3 regions of the Phreatobacter cathodiphilus genome follow, and region 2 is predicted to be linked to each of the others. Evidence: riboswitches for the same ligand, from Rfam matches in the RefSeq annotation. Region 2 holds a riboswitch; each other region holds the start of a gene.
What was found. A riboswitch is a leader RNA that binds a small molecule or an ion and turns the genes downstream of it on or off. The one in region 2 is predicted to bind cobalamin.
Positions count from the first base shown of each region.

Region 1: linked by a shared signal. The riboswitch ahead of C6569_RS05695 (TonB-dependent receptor plug domain-containing protein) and the one ahead of C6569_RS04290 (TonB-dependent receptor) in region 2 are both predicted to bind cobalamin.
Region 3: linked by a shared signal. The riboswitch ahead of C6569_RS16615 (HupE/UreJ family protein) and the one ahead of C6569_RS04290 (TonB-dependent receptor) in region 2 are both predicted to bind cobalamin.

Region 1 is NZ_CP027668.1:1,174,196-1,179,245, forward strand. Features, by position in the region: gene cutA (divalent-cation tolerance protein CutA) at 1-329, shown strand, start outside; gene C6569_RS05690 (SDR family oxidoreductase) at 334-1,080, opposite strand; gene C6569_RS05695 (TonB-dependent receptor plug domain-containing protein) at 1,200-3,236, opposite strand; cobalamin riboswitch at 3,367-3,584, opposite strand; gene C6569_RS05700 (MBL fold metallo-hydrolase) at 3,674-4,654, opposite strand; gene C6569_RS05705 (DUF2778 domain-containing protein) at 4,775-5,050, opposite strand, start outside.
Region 2 is NZ_CP027668.1:869,597-874,646, reverse strand. Features, by position in the region: gene C6569_RS04300 (aminotransferase-like domain-containing protein) at 1-1,081, opposite strand, end outside; gene C6569_RS04295 (DMT family transporter) at 1,188-2,051, shown strand; cobalamin riboswitch at 2,099-2,296, shown strand; gene C6569_RS04290 (TonB-dependent receptor) at 2,587-4,755, shown strand; gene C6569_RS04285 (ABC transporter substrate-binding protein) at 4,757-5,050, shown strand, end outside.
Region 3 is NZ_CP027668.1:3,461,516-3,466,565, forward strand. Features, by position in the region: gene cobW (cobalamin biosynthesis protein CobW) at 1-896, opposite strand, end outside; gene C6569_RS16610 (DUF1636 family protein) at 893-1,312, opposite strand; gene C6569_RS16615 (HupE/UreJ family protein) at 1,326-1,958, opposite strand; cobalamin riboswitch at 2,074-2,258, opposite strand; gene cobU (bifunctional adenosylcobinamide kinase/adenosylcobinamide-phosphate guanylyltransferase) at 2,360-2,872, shown strand; gene cobO (cob(I)yrinic acid a,c-diamide adenosyltransferase) at 2,880-3,491, shown strand; gene C6569_RS16630 (cobyric acid synthase) at 3,503-4,954, shown strand; gene cbiB (adenosylcobinamide-phosphate synthase CbiB) at 4,944-5,050, opposite strand, start outside.

The DNA.
Region 1 (5,050 bases), 300 kb from region 2:
GGACCGAAGCGCCGGACGACGTGGTTCTGGTCTATACGACGGCGGCGAGCCTTGTCGAGGCGGAGACCATCGGCGCCGATCTGGTCGAGCGGCGGCTGGCGGCCTGCGTCAACATCCTGCCCCACATGCGCTCGCTCTACCGCTGGAATGGCGTGGTGGAGCGCGCCGACGAGGTGGTGATGATCGTCAAGACGGTGCGCCGGCTGGTCGAACCGGCGCGCCAGCGCTTTCGCGAGGCCCATTCCTACGACACCCCGGCCTTACTGGTGATCGAGGCGCCCGGCGGCGACCCCGATTACATCGCCTGGCTGAGGGCGGAGACGGCCTGAAGCCTCAGCCGCGGCCAACGAAGGGCATGTCGTTGGCCATCACCGTCATGGTGAGGATGTTCACGTCCAGGGGCAGGTTGGCGATGTGGACGACGGCCTCGGCCACATGGCGCACGTCCATGCGCGGCTCGACCTTCACCGAGAAATCCGCCTGCAGCACGCCGTTGGTCATGCGCTCGGTCATTTCGGTCGCGGCATTGCCGACGTCGATCTGCGAGCAGGAGATGCGGTCGGCGCGCCCGTCCAGCGAGATCGCCTTGGTGAGGCCGAGCACCGCGTGCTTGGTGGCGGTGTAAGGGGCCGAATAGGGCCGCGGCGCATAGGCGGAGATGGAGCCGTTGTTGATGATGCGACCGCCCTTGGGGTCCTGGGCGCGCATCATCGCCATAGCGGCGCGGGCGCAGAGGAAGGAGCCCGTCAGGTTGACGTCCACCACCTGCTTCCACTGGGCGACGGAGAGCTGGTCCATCGGAATGGCGGGCGCGCCCATGCCGGCATTGTTGAACAGCACGTCGAGGCGGCCGAAGCGCTCCTTCACCGTCTGGAACAGGGCGGCGACGGAGTTCTCGTCCGACACGTCGGTCGGCACGGCGATGACCGTGGCGCCTGCGGCCATGGCCACCGTCTTCTCCAGCTCGTCCTTGCGCCGTCCGGCGACCGCCACCGCATAGCCCGCCTTGGCGAGGCCGAGGGCCGAGGCCCGGCCGATGCCCGATCCCGCGCCCGTGACGATTGCGATCCGCTGCGACATGTCTTCCTCCCGGTCCGGCGGGCGCTGCGGCCCGCTCTTGAGGCCCGGAGACTGGCCGAAAGCCGCGCCCCTGTCGACGGGGGCGCGGCAAGGCTGCGATGCGAAACGGTTGAAAAGCCCTATTCGCCGCCGAGCTTTACCCGCATGCCCGCGTAAACAGCGGCACCCGGCCCCTGGTAGCCGTAGACCTCCTGGTAACGCTGGCCGAAGACGTTCTCGCCGCGCACATAGACGGTCGCGGCCTTCGTCAGGTCGTGGGAGATCTGCGCGCCCACCAGCGTATAGGCGCCGAGGCGGACATCGGTCGTGCCGAACGGCCCGAAGAAGGAATCGCGCATATTGCCGTTGTGGGCGAGGGTCAGCGTGATCTTCGTCTTGTCGTCCGGCAGGGTTGCCACCGCCGAGAGGCTCGCCGCGTGGCGCGGCCGGCGCAGCGCCTCCTTGGCGACATAGGTGAGGCCGACGAGTTCCGCCGAGCGGCTGTCCGTGTAGGTGTAGGAGCCGGTGATGGCGAGCCAGTCCGTCGGCCGTGCCGTCACCGACACCTCGACGCCCTGGCGGGTGGTCTCGAAGGGCAGGTTGATCGCAGTGCCGTTCGACTGGACGATGGCGTCCCGCACGCTGGCGCGGAAATAGGTCACGTCGGTGACGAGCCTGCCGCCGAGCCAGCGCTGCTCGATGCCGGCGTCCCAGCCGATGGAATGTTCGGGCCGGAGCGTCGGGTTGCCGGTGAAGTTGGCGAGGAATCCGAAGAGCTCGAAGAAGGTCGGATTGGTGACGCCCTTGCCGACCGAGGCGTGCAGCCGCGTGCCGGTCGACAAGGTCTGCGCGGCGGTCGCCCGCCAGGTCAGGGCATTGCGGAAGGTCGAGTTCCAGTCCTGCCGCAGCGCCGCCGACAGGGAGAGGCCGGTCGGCAGGGCGACGAGATATTCGCCGTAGAGGCCCTTCCGCTCACGGGAGCGGCCGGCGGTGGCGTAGCTGTCGTTGACATAGGGGCCGAAGAAGCCGTCGCTCTCGTAATAGTAGCGGAAATGCTCGCGGCTCGCGTCGGCGCCGCCGACGATCGTGTGGCGCGCGCCGAGGAGGCCGGGGGTCTCGAACGTATAGGCGGTGCGGTAGTCGGCGCGGGTGCGCTGGGTGCGCGACCAGAAGCCCTGCGACTCGAGGAAGCCGAAGGCCGAGACATAGCTGTCGCGGGCATTGGTGGACTGCTGCGAGGCGTCCGCCGAGAAACGGTGCGTCCAGGCGCCGTCGAGCAGCTTCAGGTTGGCGACGAAGCGGCCCTGCAGGTCGTTGGCGGTGTTGCGGCCGCTACCGTCCGAGAGGAAGCCGTAGGCCGGATCGGTCACGAATCCGGGTCCATAGGCGGTGTTCCCCGGATTGTAGAACCCGCCGCGGCTGACCATGCGGACGACACCCTCGACGTTGAACCAGTCGGTCAGGTCGGCGCCGATCTTGGCGGTGAAGGCGCCCATGTCCGAGCCGTTGGGCCGGGTGGTGCCCGGCGCCACGACGAAACCGCCGGACCTCAGGCCCGAGACCGACAGCGAACCGTAGAACGGCCCCTGCGCGCCGCGCACCAGCGCAGAGCCCTGCACCGTGCCGAAGGAGCCGCCCTCGATCCGCGCCGAGACCTCGGGCTTGGCGAGGCCACGGCCCGACTTGGTGGTGATGGAAATGACGCCGGCTTGGGCGTTCGGCCCCCAGATGCCGGACTGCGGGCCACGGATCACCTCGATCCGGGCGATGTTGTCGACCGGCACGTTGGCGAGGTCGGCGTCGCCGGAATTGACGTCGTTGATGGGAATGCCGTCGACGACGACCAGAACCTGGTTGGATTCGGCGCCGCGCACGCGGGTCTGCGTGAGCCCGCCGCGCCCGCCGGACTGGTTGACGGCGACACCGGGGACGAGGCGCAGCACGTCCGGCACCGAGGCGGCGCCCTGACTGGCGATGTCCTCGGCGGTGATCACCGTGACGGATGCGCCGACGCGCGGGGCCTCCAGCGGCACGTTGCTGGCGCCGAAGACGGTGATCTCCGGCAGTTCGCGTGGCGGCTGCTGGGCGAGGACGGGCGTCACGGCGAGGGCCGCCCCGGCGAGGAGGCCGGCGCGAAGACGGCGTTGGAAGGACGGGGAGGAAGATGGGAACGACATGGGCGGAACTCCGCTCGGGACCACACGGGGTCGCGGAGTGTCTCGCCGGGCGAGAGCAGGAATCCGCGACATTCGGTGTCACGGATCAAGCGGAACGAACCGCTCCCGAACGCGCCATCCCGCACGCACGGACAGTGACGTCGCGGCGGCCGGTCTCCTGGCTTGCGGGTCGTCGCCCGGTCCCGCCTTCCCGAGGCCTTGTCGGCCTCAGTGGCATCTGGGGAAGGGCTCGCCGCTTACAGTTGCGGGGGCAGCTGCGGCTTTGCGGAGGGCTTGTGACGCCCGCCGCGCACCGCATTCCCGTGGCCGTCCCTGGTGAGGGCGGCCGCCGTCGCGAGGCCTCATGAATGCGCCGCGTGCGACCGCCCTGTCAAGGAACGCGCGCCGGACGGGTGTGGAAGCCCGCCGTCACCGGCGGGCCCCTTGGTGCCCTCGGCTCAGATCGCCGGGGTCCACTGCGCCGGGACGAGCTGGTAGCCGTTGCCCTCCTTGGCGATGAAGCCGTTGGAGGGGAAGGGCGCGTGGTAGAAGTGCACCCGGGTCTTCTCGCTCGCCGCCATGTCGAGCAGCCTGCGGCGGGTCGCGCGCGCGGCGTCCGCGTCCATGTCGAAGATCGCCGACCAGTCGGGATTGCGCACGAAGAGGGCGGGGTGGTTGGTCACGTCCGCCATGTAGGTCAGCTTGGCATTGCCCGAGGCGATGACGAAGACCGTATGGCCCGGCGAATGGCCGAAGGCGGCCATGGAGGTGATGCCGTTGCCGACCTCCGTGCTGGGCTCGAAGCGCTTCACGTTGGCGGCGATCGGCCCGAAGACGCGGCGCACGTTCTGGAACGCGCCGCGCATGGCCTCGGGCGCGGCGTTCATCCGCTCGTCCGACATCCAGAACGCCCATTCCGGCGCCGGCACGGAAATCTCCGCATTGGGGAAGACCGCCGTGCCGTCACGCAGCCGGATGCCGTTGATGTGATCGCCGTGGAAGTGGCTGATGACGACCGAGTCGACCTTGGCGGGGTCGAAGCCGGCGGCCTTGAAGTTCGTCATCCAGGTGCCCGAGGTCGGCGCGCCGACATTGCCGTTGCCGGTGTCGAGCAGGACCACCTTGCCGCCGGTCTCGACCACCAGGGTGTTGAAGGGGATCGGCACCGCATTGGTCGGCAGGAAGGCCGCGCCCAGCGCCGCCTGGACGGCCGGCAGCTCGGCATTGCGGATGAAGCCCTCGACCGGGCGGGCGAAGAAGCCGTCGTTGATGGCGGTGACGGTGATGTCGCCGACCTTGTACTTGTAGAAGCCCGGCGCCTGAGCGGCAGCGGCCGCGGCCTGGGCGAAGAGCGGCGTCGTGGCGCCGGTCAGGAAGGCGGGCGCGGCGAGCGTTGCGGCGCCCGCGGCGAGGGCGGTGCGGCGGTCGATGGTGGTCATGGGGTTCCTCCGGCAGCAGGACGCACGCGGCCATGGCAGCCGCCACGCGCAGGCGATTACATTGCCGGAATCCGGCCCCCGTCCAGCCTTGTCACATGAATGTGACCGCTGGTCGCAGGCTCAGCGCTGGGACACCTGGAGATTGGCCCGCGCCACCGCCGCGACCGCCTCGGACCGCGTGCGCACGACGATCAGCCGGCGGATCTCGCCGCGCAGGAAAGCCTGCAGGAAGCGGTTGTAGTCCTTGATCGAGATGCAGCCGTTGGAATCGCCGTTCGGCCCCAGCAGGTAGGTATGGGCGAGGAGGCCGGCGCGGCCGTGGATCGCCTGGGATCCGCCCACGGGATTGAGGCGGATGGCGCGCACGCCGTGGAACAGCGCCTCGCGCTCGGTGAG
Region 2 (5,050 bases):
CGTCGGTCAGGACCGCCAGCACCATCTCCGCCGCGAGCCCGGCGCCACCGAAGCTGGTGGCGATCTTCAGGTCGGTGAGGCCCTGGACCCAGTACGGCCGGGCGACGAGGAAGCCGCAGCGCAAGCCGGCGGACAGGGTCTTCGAGAAGCTGCCGCAATAGACCACCCGGTGGAGGCCGTCGAAGGCGGCGAGCCGCGGCGTCGTCTCGGTCTCGAAATCGGCGAAGATGTCGTCTTCGACGATGGTCAGGTCGGCGCGCTCGGCGAGCTTCAGCAGGCGGTGGGCGACGATGGGGGAGAGGGTCGCTCCGGTCGGGTTGTGCACCCCCGCATTGGTCACGTAGAGGCGCGGGCGGTGCCGGGCGAGAGCCTGTTCGAAGAGGTCCAGGTCCGGCCCCTGGGCAGTGTAGGGCACCGAGACCACCTTGGCGCGATGGGCCCGCAGCAGGGCGTGGAAATTGAAGTAACAGGGGTCGTCGACCAGCACCGTGTCGCCGGGCTCGACGAGGAAGCGGCAGGCCAGATCCAGCGCCTGCGTGCCGGACTCGGTGAGGACGACCTGGTCGGCGGAGGCCTCCACCCCCTGCCCCGCCATCCGGCGGACGAGAAACTGCCGGAGGGCCGGCAAACCTTGCGGCGTGCCGTAGTCGGTGAGACCCACCGCATCCCCGCGCGCCAGCATGCGCAGGGCACGACGCAGGCTGTCCTGCGGCATCCACGAGGCGGGAAGCCAGCCGCATCCGGGCATCAGCAGCTCGGTGTTCCGGCCGAGCGACTGCCGCGTGATCCAGAGCGGATCGACCTCCTGGTCCAGTTTCGGACCGAGGTCGGCGAGCGACAGCGGCGCCAGCGGCGCGTCGACATAGAAGCCGGAGCCGGGACGGGAGACGATGAGCCCCTCCGCGGACAATCGCTCGTAGGCCTCGACGACGGTGGACTTCGACACCCTCATCGCGGCCGCGAAGGCGCGGATGGAGGGCAGGCGGGTGCCGGGCGTCAAGGCCCGCTGCGCCAGGCGGTCCTTGACCTCGCGGATGACGCGATCGGTGAGGGTTTCTGCGGAGCCGGCGGCCTGGCGCATATCCGTACTGCTCCCTGATACCAGACAGTTTCTCCGGATTGTACCCAAGCGTGCCTTGCCCGGCCAGCGCGGGGCTGCCACCTGTGCCGCCCCTCGAGGAATTGCCATGGACAAGACGACGGACGGCTGGATCAGCGGGCTGCTGGGCGTGATCATCTTCAGCGGCTCACTGCCGGCGACGCGCGTGGCCGTGGCCGCGTTCGAGCCCATCTTCCTGACGGGCATGCGGGCGACCATCGCCGGGGTGCTGGCCGCGGCCTTGATCGCGTTGTTCCGGGTGTCTCTGCCGCGCGCGGCGGACCTGCTGCCGCTGGCCGTGGTCTCGCTCGGCGTGGTGATGGGCTTTCCGTTGCTGACCGCCCTCGCCTTGCAGCATATCGGCGCGGCCCATTCCATCGTCTTCATCGGCATGCTGCCGCTCGCCACCGCCGCCTTCGGCGTGGTGCGCGCCGGCGAGCGGCCTCGGCCCCTCTTCTGGCTGTTCTCCGGCCTAGGCAGCGCCCTGGTGGCGGGTTTCGCCCTGACGCGCAGCGGCGGATCGACCCTCGCCGGCGACGGGCTGATGCTCGCCGCCGTGCTGGTCTGCGGCCTCGGCTATGCGGAGGGGGCCAAGCTGTCGCGCCGCCTCGGCGGCTGGCAGGTCATCTCGTGGGCGCTGGTGCTCTCGCTGCCGGTCATGGGGGCGCTGGCAGCCTGGGCCTGGCCGCCCTCCTTCGCCGCCGTGACGACGGCCGAATGGGTCAGCCTCGCCTATGTTTCGCTGTTCAGCATGCTCATCGGGTTCGTGTTCTGGTATCGCGGGCTCGCTCTCGGAGGCATCGGCGCCGTCGGACAGTTGCAGCTCCTGCAGCCGTTCTTCGGCCTGACCCTGGCGGCGACCCTGCTGGGTGAGCCCGTCAGCGCGGCTATGATCGCGGTGACCGTGGCCGTGGTCGCCTGCGTCGCGGGGGCCAAGCGCTACGCGGGCTGACGGGCGCCCCTTGCCGCCGCGGCGGTTGACAGGACCTGCCACCGATCCTTAGCTGGCGGCGTCACGGTCCCCCGACTCGCAAGATCGGGGGCTAAGAGGGAAGCCGGTGCGAGACCGGCGCTGCCCCCGCAACTGTCAGCGGCGAGCCTTCTCCCATTCATGTCACTGGACCCGTCGGGGTCCGGGAAGACGGGAGCCGGCGCCGACCCGCGAGCCAGGAGACCTGCCGCGACCAGATAGACGACCTCGGGCGGGGTGCTCCGGCGGTGCGTGTGACAGCGGTCCGCCGCTGTTCATCCGTTCGCACGGCCCCGCTCCAACAGGAACCCGGCCGATGCAAAACGACGCCAACTCTCCGCCGCAGCGCCCTCCCCCGGCATGGTCGCGCGCCCTTCCCGCGGCGCCGCGCCCGCCAGGGACCGAGGCCGGCTTGCATCGTCCGGTTATGTAATATTATAACGTTCCATATCTCGACTCCGGAGCCCCACGCTTCCGGCGACATTGCCGGGCGCCCGCGTGGCGGCCCGAGGGGACCATGATGATCGCATATCCAGCCGGAGCCCGCCGCGCGGCACCCCTCGTCGCCGCCCTGGCGCTCATGCCTTCCATCGCCACGGGGCAGGAGGCTCCCGCGACCGTGCTCGACGATATCGTCGTCACCTCGACGGGCCGGCCCGAACCGCGCAGCCAGATCACCGGCACGGTCCAGGTCATCGAGGGAGAGCGACTGGCGCGCAGCCAGGCCCAGTCGGTGACGGAGCTCCTCGCCGAGAACGCCGTTGGCTTCTTCTCCGAATGGACCCCGGGCCAGACCTCGATCAACATCCGCGGCGGCGCCTCGGACGGCCAGGGCAAGGACTTCCGCAGCCAGGTGCTGGTGCTGATCAACGGCCGGCGCGCCGGCACCGCCAACATCTCCAAACTGTCGCCGGCCGACGTCGCGCGGATTGAAATCGTCCGCGGTCCGGCCTCGGTCATCTACGGGTCCGGCGCCATGGGCGGCGTCATCAACATCATCCTACGCAACGGCCGCAACACGGAGGGTTCCGCCGTGGAGATCCAGGGCGGCTCATGGGGGCTGCTGCAGGGGCGGGGCCACACGGCAGGGCGCTTCGGCGAAAGCGACTATTATCTCGGGCTCGCGGGCGGCCGGCGCGACAGCTATTCGTCGGGATCCGGCGGCGGCCTCATGGCGAACACCCAATGGCAGCGGCTGGGAGCCACCGGCGCCTTCGGCCACCAGATCGACGACCTCAACCGGGTCGACGTGACCATCCGCAGCGACGGCATCTACGATGCCGGATTCCGCGGCTCCTCGTGGAGCACCTTCAACCGCGACCAGCGCACCAACGCCTCCTTCGACGTCGTCTATTCCGGCCGGACGGCGACGGATTTCGCGCGCTGGACCTCCCACAGCTATCTGGTCGAGGACCAGGACATCTTCCGCTGGGCCTCGCGCAGCGGCGGTACGCGGCTCGACATCAACCGGCGCCACCTGAGCATCATGGGCACGAAGTTCGAGCCGATCGTCCACCTCTTCCCCGGCAACGAACTGCTGCTGGGCCTCAACCTGGAGCGCAGCTGGCTGCGCTCGGCACGCTACCGCGAGGCGATCAATCCGCCCTACACCATGGCCCAGGTGGCTCCCCAGGACGCCAACCAGACCGACTCGCTGATGGCCTTCTACGCCGAGAACAGCCAACGCCTGTTCGATGACCGGGTGGTGCTCCGTGCCGGCGTGCGGCATACCCGCGGCTCGACCAGTTTCGACGCGACGCCGAACCTCGCCAACCAGCAGACGGGGTCGCGGCCCTATTCCGCGACGACCTACACGGTGGGCGGCACCTACCGGGCGACGCAGAACCTCAGCTTCCGCACCGGCCTCGCCACCGGCTTCCGCGCTCCCACCGCGACGGAGCTCGCCGGCGACTACACGGTGCTCGCGGGTGGCCAGATCTTCGGCAATCCGAACCTGAGGCCGGAGACCAGCCGCCAGTACGAGGTCGGCGCCACCTTCTCCTGGAACGGCCTCAACATCGACGCCGCGCTGTTCCAGAACACGATCTCGCACCGGATCATCTCACAGCGCCGGACGGGTCCGCTGAACATTTCCGACTACGTCAACAATGCCGGCGACATCGTCATCCGCGGTGTCGAGGTTCAAGCCAGCCTCGACGTGCTGCGCGCCGTCGCGGCCCGGCCGAACGGCTGGCACTGGTCACTGTTCGCCAATGGCGGCTACAATTTCGACATGCGCGACTTCGGCGCCGCCTCGACAGCCAATTCTCGGCAGGTGCAGCGGGTCTACAAGTACCAGGCGTCCATCGGCACGCGATTCGGCCAGCGGGCGGGCGTCGCCATTCCCTGGACTTTCTCCGTCACCGGCATCATGCGCGGTCCGATCTGGTACGACACCGAGGAGAGCCTGACCGTTCCCGCCGGGGAACCGTCCAGCAGCTACATCCACCAGAAGCCGGCCTTCTGGGTCTGGAACGCCCGGCTGGAAGGGGAACTGCGCAAGGGCCTGACCGCCTATGTGGCGATGAACAACATCTTCAACGTCAATCAGCACGCCCTGTTCATCGCCCTCCACCAGCAACCCTTCATCGGCAACACCTCGGCCGCCAATACCAACGGCATCGGCAACTTCGGCAACTCCATGCCGGGCCGGGAGATCGTCGTCGGCCTGAAGGCGGCGTTCTGACGTGATCCGCAGCCGCCGACGGATCCTCCAGGGCCTGGGCGCGGCCGCCGCGGTGCTGGCCGGCCCCGGCGCGCGGGCCTCTTCGCTGGTGCTGACGGATTCGCTCGGCCGCCGGGTGGCTCTGCCCGCGCCGCCACGGCGGATCGTGCCCATCTTCGCCTCCAACACGGAGCTGGTCGCCGCCGCGGGTGCCGCCGACCGGATCGTCGGGGTAGAGGCCTTTACACGCTTTCCCCCGGAGGTCGCGCACCTGCCGCTGGTGGGCGGGCGCCTCGGTTTCTCGGTCGACCGGGTG
Region 3 (5,050 bases), 1.9 Mb from region 2:
ATCACCAGCCGCATCGGCTTGTCGGCCACCGCCGTGAAGCCCTTGACCCGCAGCACGCCCTCGGCCTCCGCCGCCCGGGCGACGCGCGCGGTGAGCTCCTCCGGCGCCGCGACCTTCGGCAGGGCGAAGGCGGCGCTGTCGAAGTCGTCGTGGTCGTGGTCGGCCTCGCTCTCGTGGTGCGAGGGGCGGGCCGACAGATCACTCTCGGCCGCGGCACCGAGGCCGATGACGAGCGCCGGCTCGATCCGCCCGTGGGCGGCCTCGACGATCTTGATGGCCTTGGGCAGATGCGCCGCGATCTCGGCCCGCACGCGCAGGCGGTCGGCCTCGGAGAGCCCGTCGCACTTGTTGAGGAGGATGAGGTCGGCGCAGAGGATCTGGTCCTCGAAGACCTCCTCCAGCGGATTGTCGTGGTCGACCGCGCCGTCTCCGGCGCGCTGCGCCGCCAGCGCCTCCGGGTCGTCGGCGAAGGTCCCCTCCGCGACCGCCGGTCCGTCCACCACGGCGACGACGCCGTCCACGGTAACGCGCGAGCGGATCGCCGGCCAGTTGAAGGCGCCGACGAGCGGCTTCGGCAGGGCGAGGCCGGAGGTCTCGATGAGGATGTGGTCCGGCGGATCGGCGCGGCCGAGCAGCTTTTCCAGCGCCGGAACGAAATCGTCCGCCACCGTGCAGCAGATGCAGCCGTTGGGAAGCTCCACGATGTCCTCCGCCGTGCAGCCGGCGATGCCACAGCCGGCGAGGAAGGAGCCGTCGAAGCCGAGGTCGCCGAACTCGTTGACGAGAACCGCGAGGCGGCGGCCGCCGGCATTCTCGAGCAGGTGGCGGACGAGCGTCGTCTTTCCGGCACCGAGGAAGCCGGTGACGATGGTGCAGGGGATCTTGGTGGGGGTCATGGCGTGGCTCGGCCCAGCGGGGGAATGCGGGCGACGACGCCCTTGCGGATGAAGTCCGGGCGCTCGCGCCAGGGCACGAGCCCGTCGGCGGTGGCCTGGTACTGGGCGGCGAAGGCGACGAGCGGCCCGGCATGGGCCGCCGGGTCCACGTCGCCATAGACATAGGTCCAGCGGCCCGGCGCCGTGATGGACACCGTGCAGGGACGCTTGCAGACCGACAGGCACTCGACCGGCTCGACGACGACACGGGCGCCCGCATCGGTATCGGCCCCGATGGCCTCGCCGAGGGCGGCGAGGAGCTGTACGCCGGGACGCGGCGCGTCCGCGTCGGCGCCGGCTGCCCGGCAGGTCGTGCAGACCATCAGGCGAACGGGTTCGCATCCGGCCGAAGCCGGGCTTTCGACAGGTTGTGACATGGTGGCCTCGGCGTCAGGCGAGGCTTCGGGCGGCGATCACCAGGAAGACGAGGCCGACGGCGCCCATGGCGCCCGCGGCCGCGCGGAACCCCGCCGGGGCCTCGGCGCCGGCCGGGAACAGTCGGCGCGCAGCGAACGCGATGGCGGTGGTGATGGCGGCCTGCACGACGACGAGGCCGACGAGATAGGCGGCGATCGGCATGGGCTCGGCGCCCACCACGCTCTCGGCCAGGGCATGGCCGTGGGCGAAGCCGCCGACCAGGAAGGCGGAGCCGGTCACGGCGACCGGCAGGGCGGGATTGAGCACGGCGATCAGCGCGATGGCGACGAGGCTGCCGGCCACCAGGAGTTCGGCTCCGGGCAGGTCGACGCTGCCGAGGTGGGCGGCGACGCCGACGCCCATGGCTCCGATCCACAGCGCGGGCAGGATGAACCAGCCGCGGCCGGCACGGGAGGCGAGGAGGCCGACCACGACGAGCGCGGCGAGATGGTCGAGGCCGAGAATCGGATGGCCGAAGCCGGAGAGCAGACCCTGCAGGAAGGTGGTCGGCGTCGCGCCGCCCATCGGGTGGTGGGCGAGGGCCGGGCCCGTCGCGGCGAGCGCTGCGAGAGCGGTGGTCAGGGCGGTACGAACGATGGTCGACATCGCGGCAGTCTCCGTCAGGCGGCCGGACGCATCCGGCAAAGCTCCCACAGACGGAGCCGGACGCACGCGACGTCCGGACACAGCCGCCAGCGGAACACCCCGTCCGTTGGGCCTATGAGAAGCACGGGTGACGGCAGGTCTCCTGGCTCACGGCTTTAGCCCTGCACCGCCTTCCCGAACCTCGCAGTCCAGTGGCATTCGGCGCAGGGATCGCCGCTTACAGTTGCGGGGGCAGCCGCGGCGTCGCACCGCGTTCCCTTTTCACCTCCCGGGGGAGGCACCGTCACCCCCATAGGACTATCGGGGCGCTGCGCCATTTGCAATCCGCCCCGGCGGGCGCGGGACGTGTCCGGCCGCGCGGCCGGTTTGCAAGCGGCGCCGGGCTGGGCGATATCCGGCCCATGACCCTTCCCCCCCTCACCCTGGTCCTCGGCGGCGCCCGTTCCGGCAAGAGCCGTCATGCCGAGCGGCTCGTCGAGGCCGTCCCCGGTCCCTGGACCTACATCGCCACGGCCCAGGCCTTCGACGGGGAGATGCGCGACCGCATCGCCCTCCACCGCCAGCGCCGCGGAGCCGGCTGGAGCACCGTGGACGCCCCGCTCGACCTCGCCGGCGCCCTCTTCGCCGCACCGCCGGGCGGCGCCGTGCTGGTCGACTGCCTGACCCTCTGGCTCACCAACGTCATGCTCGCCGAGCGCGATCCTGCGGCCGAATCGCTGGCGCTGGTCGCCGCCTGCCGGGCAGCGCCCGGTCCGCTGGTCCTCGTCGGCAACGAGGTCGGGCTCGGTATCGTGCCGGACAATGCGCTGGCCCGCCGCTTCCGCGACGCCGCCGGCCGGCTGCACCAGGACCTTGCGGCCGCGGCCGACCGCGTGGTCTTCATGGTCGCCGGCCTGCCCATGCAGGTGAAATGAGGACGCGATGACGACCGACACGGACGAGGCCGCCCGCCATCGCGCCAAGATGGAGAAGCGCAAGGCGGTGCAGGACGCCGAGGTGGCGTCCAAGACCATCGAGAAGGGCCTGCTCATCGTCAACACCGGCCCCGGCAAGGGCAAGTCGACCGCCGCCTTCGGCCTCGCCCTGCGCGCCCTCGGCCACGGCTGGCGGGTCGGCGTGGTGCAGTTCATCAAGGGGGCCTGGGACACCGGCGAGCGCCGTGCCCTCGAGGCCTTCGGCGACCGCGTCGCCTGGCACACCATGGGCGAGGGTTTCACCTGGGAGACCCAGGACAAGGCCCGCGACATCGCCGCCGCGACCCGTGCCTTCGACAAGGCGCGCGAGCTGATGGCCGACCCGACCATCGGCCTCGTCGTGCTGGACGAGCTCAACATCGCCCTGCGCTACGACTATCTGCCGCTGGACGAGGTGGTCGCCGCGCTCGCGGGGCGGCGCGAAGGCCTGCACGTGGTCGTCACCGGCCGCAACGCCAAGCCGGAACTGATCGCCGCCGCCGATCTCGTCACCGAGATGGGGCAGGTGAAGCATCATTTCGCCGCCGGCGTGAAGGCGCAGAGGGGCATCGAGTTTTGACCCGCGCGCTGATGATCCAGGGCACGGGCTCGGACGTCGGCAAGTCGCTGCTGGTGGCCGGCCTCGCCCGGCTCTTCGCCAAGCGCGGCCTGACGGTGAGGCCCTTCAAGCCGCAGAACATGTCGAACAATGCCGCCGTCACCGCCGATGGCGGCGAGATCGGACGGGCCCAGGCGCTGCAGGCCCGCGCCGCCTTCGTCGCCCCCTCCGTCCACATGAACCCGGTGCTGCTCAAGCCCCAGAGCGAAACCGGCGCGCAGGTCGTCGTCCAGGGCCGGCGCATCGGCAATGCCGGCGCCCGCGCCTTCCAGGACTGGAAGCCGCGGCTGATGGAGGCGGTGCTGGAGTCCTTCGGCCGCCTGTCGGCGGAAGCCGACCTCGTCCTGGTGGAGGGCGCCGGCTCCGCCTCGGAGATCAACCTGCGGGCCGGCGACATCGCCAATATGGGCTTCGCCCGCGCCACGGGGACGCCGGTGGTCCTCGTCGGCGACATCGAGCGCGGAGGCGTCATCGCCAGCCTCGTCGGAACGAAGACCGTGATCGACCCGGCCGATGCCGCCATGATCAGGGGCTTCATCGTCAACCGCTTCCGCGGCGACCCGAGCCTCTTCGCCGACGGCATGACCGCCATCGCCGCGCGCACCGGCTGGGCGCCGATCGGGCTCGTCCCGTACTGCGCCGAGGCGGCGCGCCTGCCGGCCGAGGACATCATGGGCCTGAAGGCCGGTCTCGCCGCAGGCGAGGCCGGGCGCACCGTCATCGCCGTGCCGGTCATGCCGCGCATCGCCAATTTCGACGATCTCGACCCGCTGAAGGCCGAGCCGGGGGTCGAGGTGAGGCTGGTGGAGGCGGGCACGCCCCTGCCGGCCGAGGCCACGCTGATCCTCCTCCCCGGCTCCAAGGCGACCATCGACGATCTCGCCTTCCTGCGCGCGGAAGGCTGGGACGTCGACATCGCCGCCCATGTGCGGCGCGGCGGCCGAGTGCTCGGCATCTGCGGCGGCTACCAGATACTCGGCCGCACCATCGCCGACCCCGAGGGCATCGAGGGCGCCCCGCGCAGCGTTCCCGGTCTCGGCCTCCTCGACGTCGAGACGGTTCTGACCGCGGACAAGCGCCTCGTGCCGGTCACCGGTGCGGCGGGAGGCATCTCCTTTGCCGGCTATGAGATGCATGTCGGGGTGACGCGGGGCCCGGCGACGGAACGCCCCTTCGCGACCCTCGCGGGCGGCCGCGCCGACGGCGCCGTCTCGCCCGACGGCCGTATCGCCGGCACCTATGTCCACGGCCTCTTCGGTGCGGACGGCATGCGCCGCGCCTTCATCGAGAGCCTCGGCGGCGCGCCGTCCGACCTCGCTTACGAGGCCATGGTCGAACACGTCCTCGACGGCCTGGCCGCCCATCTGAAGCGCCATCTCGACATCGATCGATTGTGGGAGATCGCCGGCGGCGTCAGAGGCTGAGTGCCAGCAGGACCAGCACCGCGACGATCCCCCAGCCGATGGCGAGCGCCCGGCGGTAGAGCCTGAGCGCCGCGCGGATATCGCCGGCATGGGCCT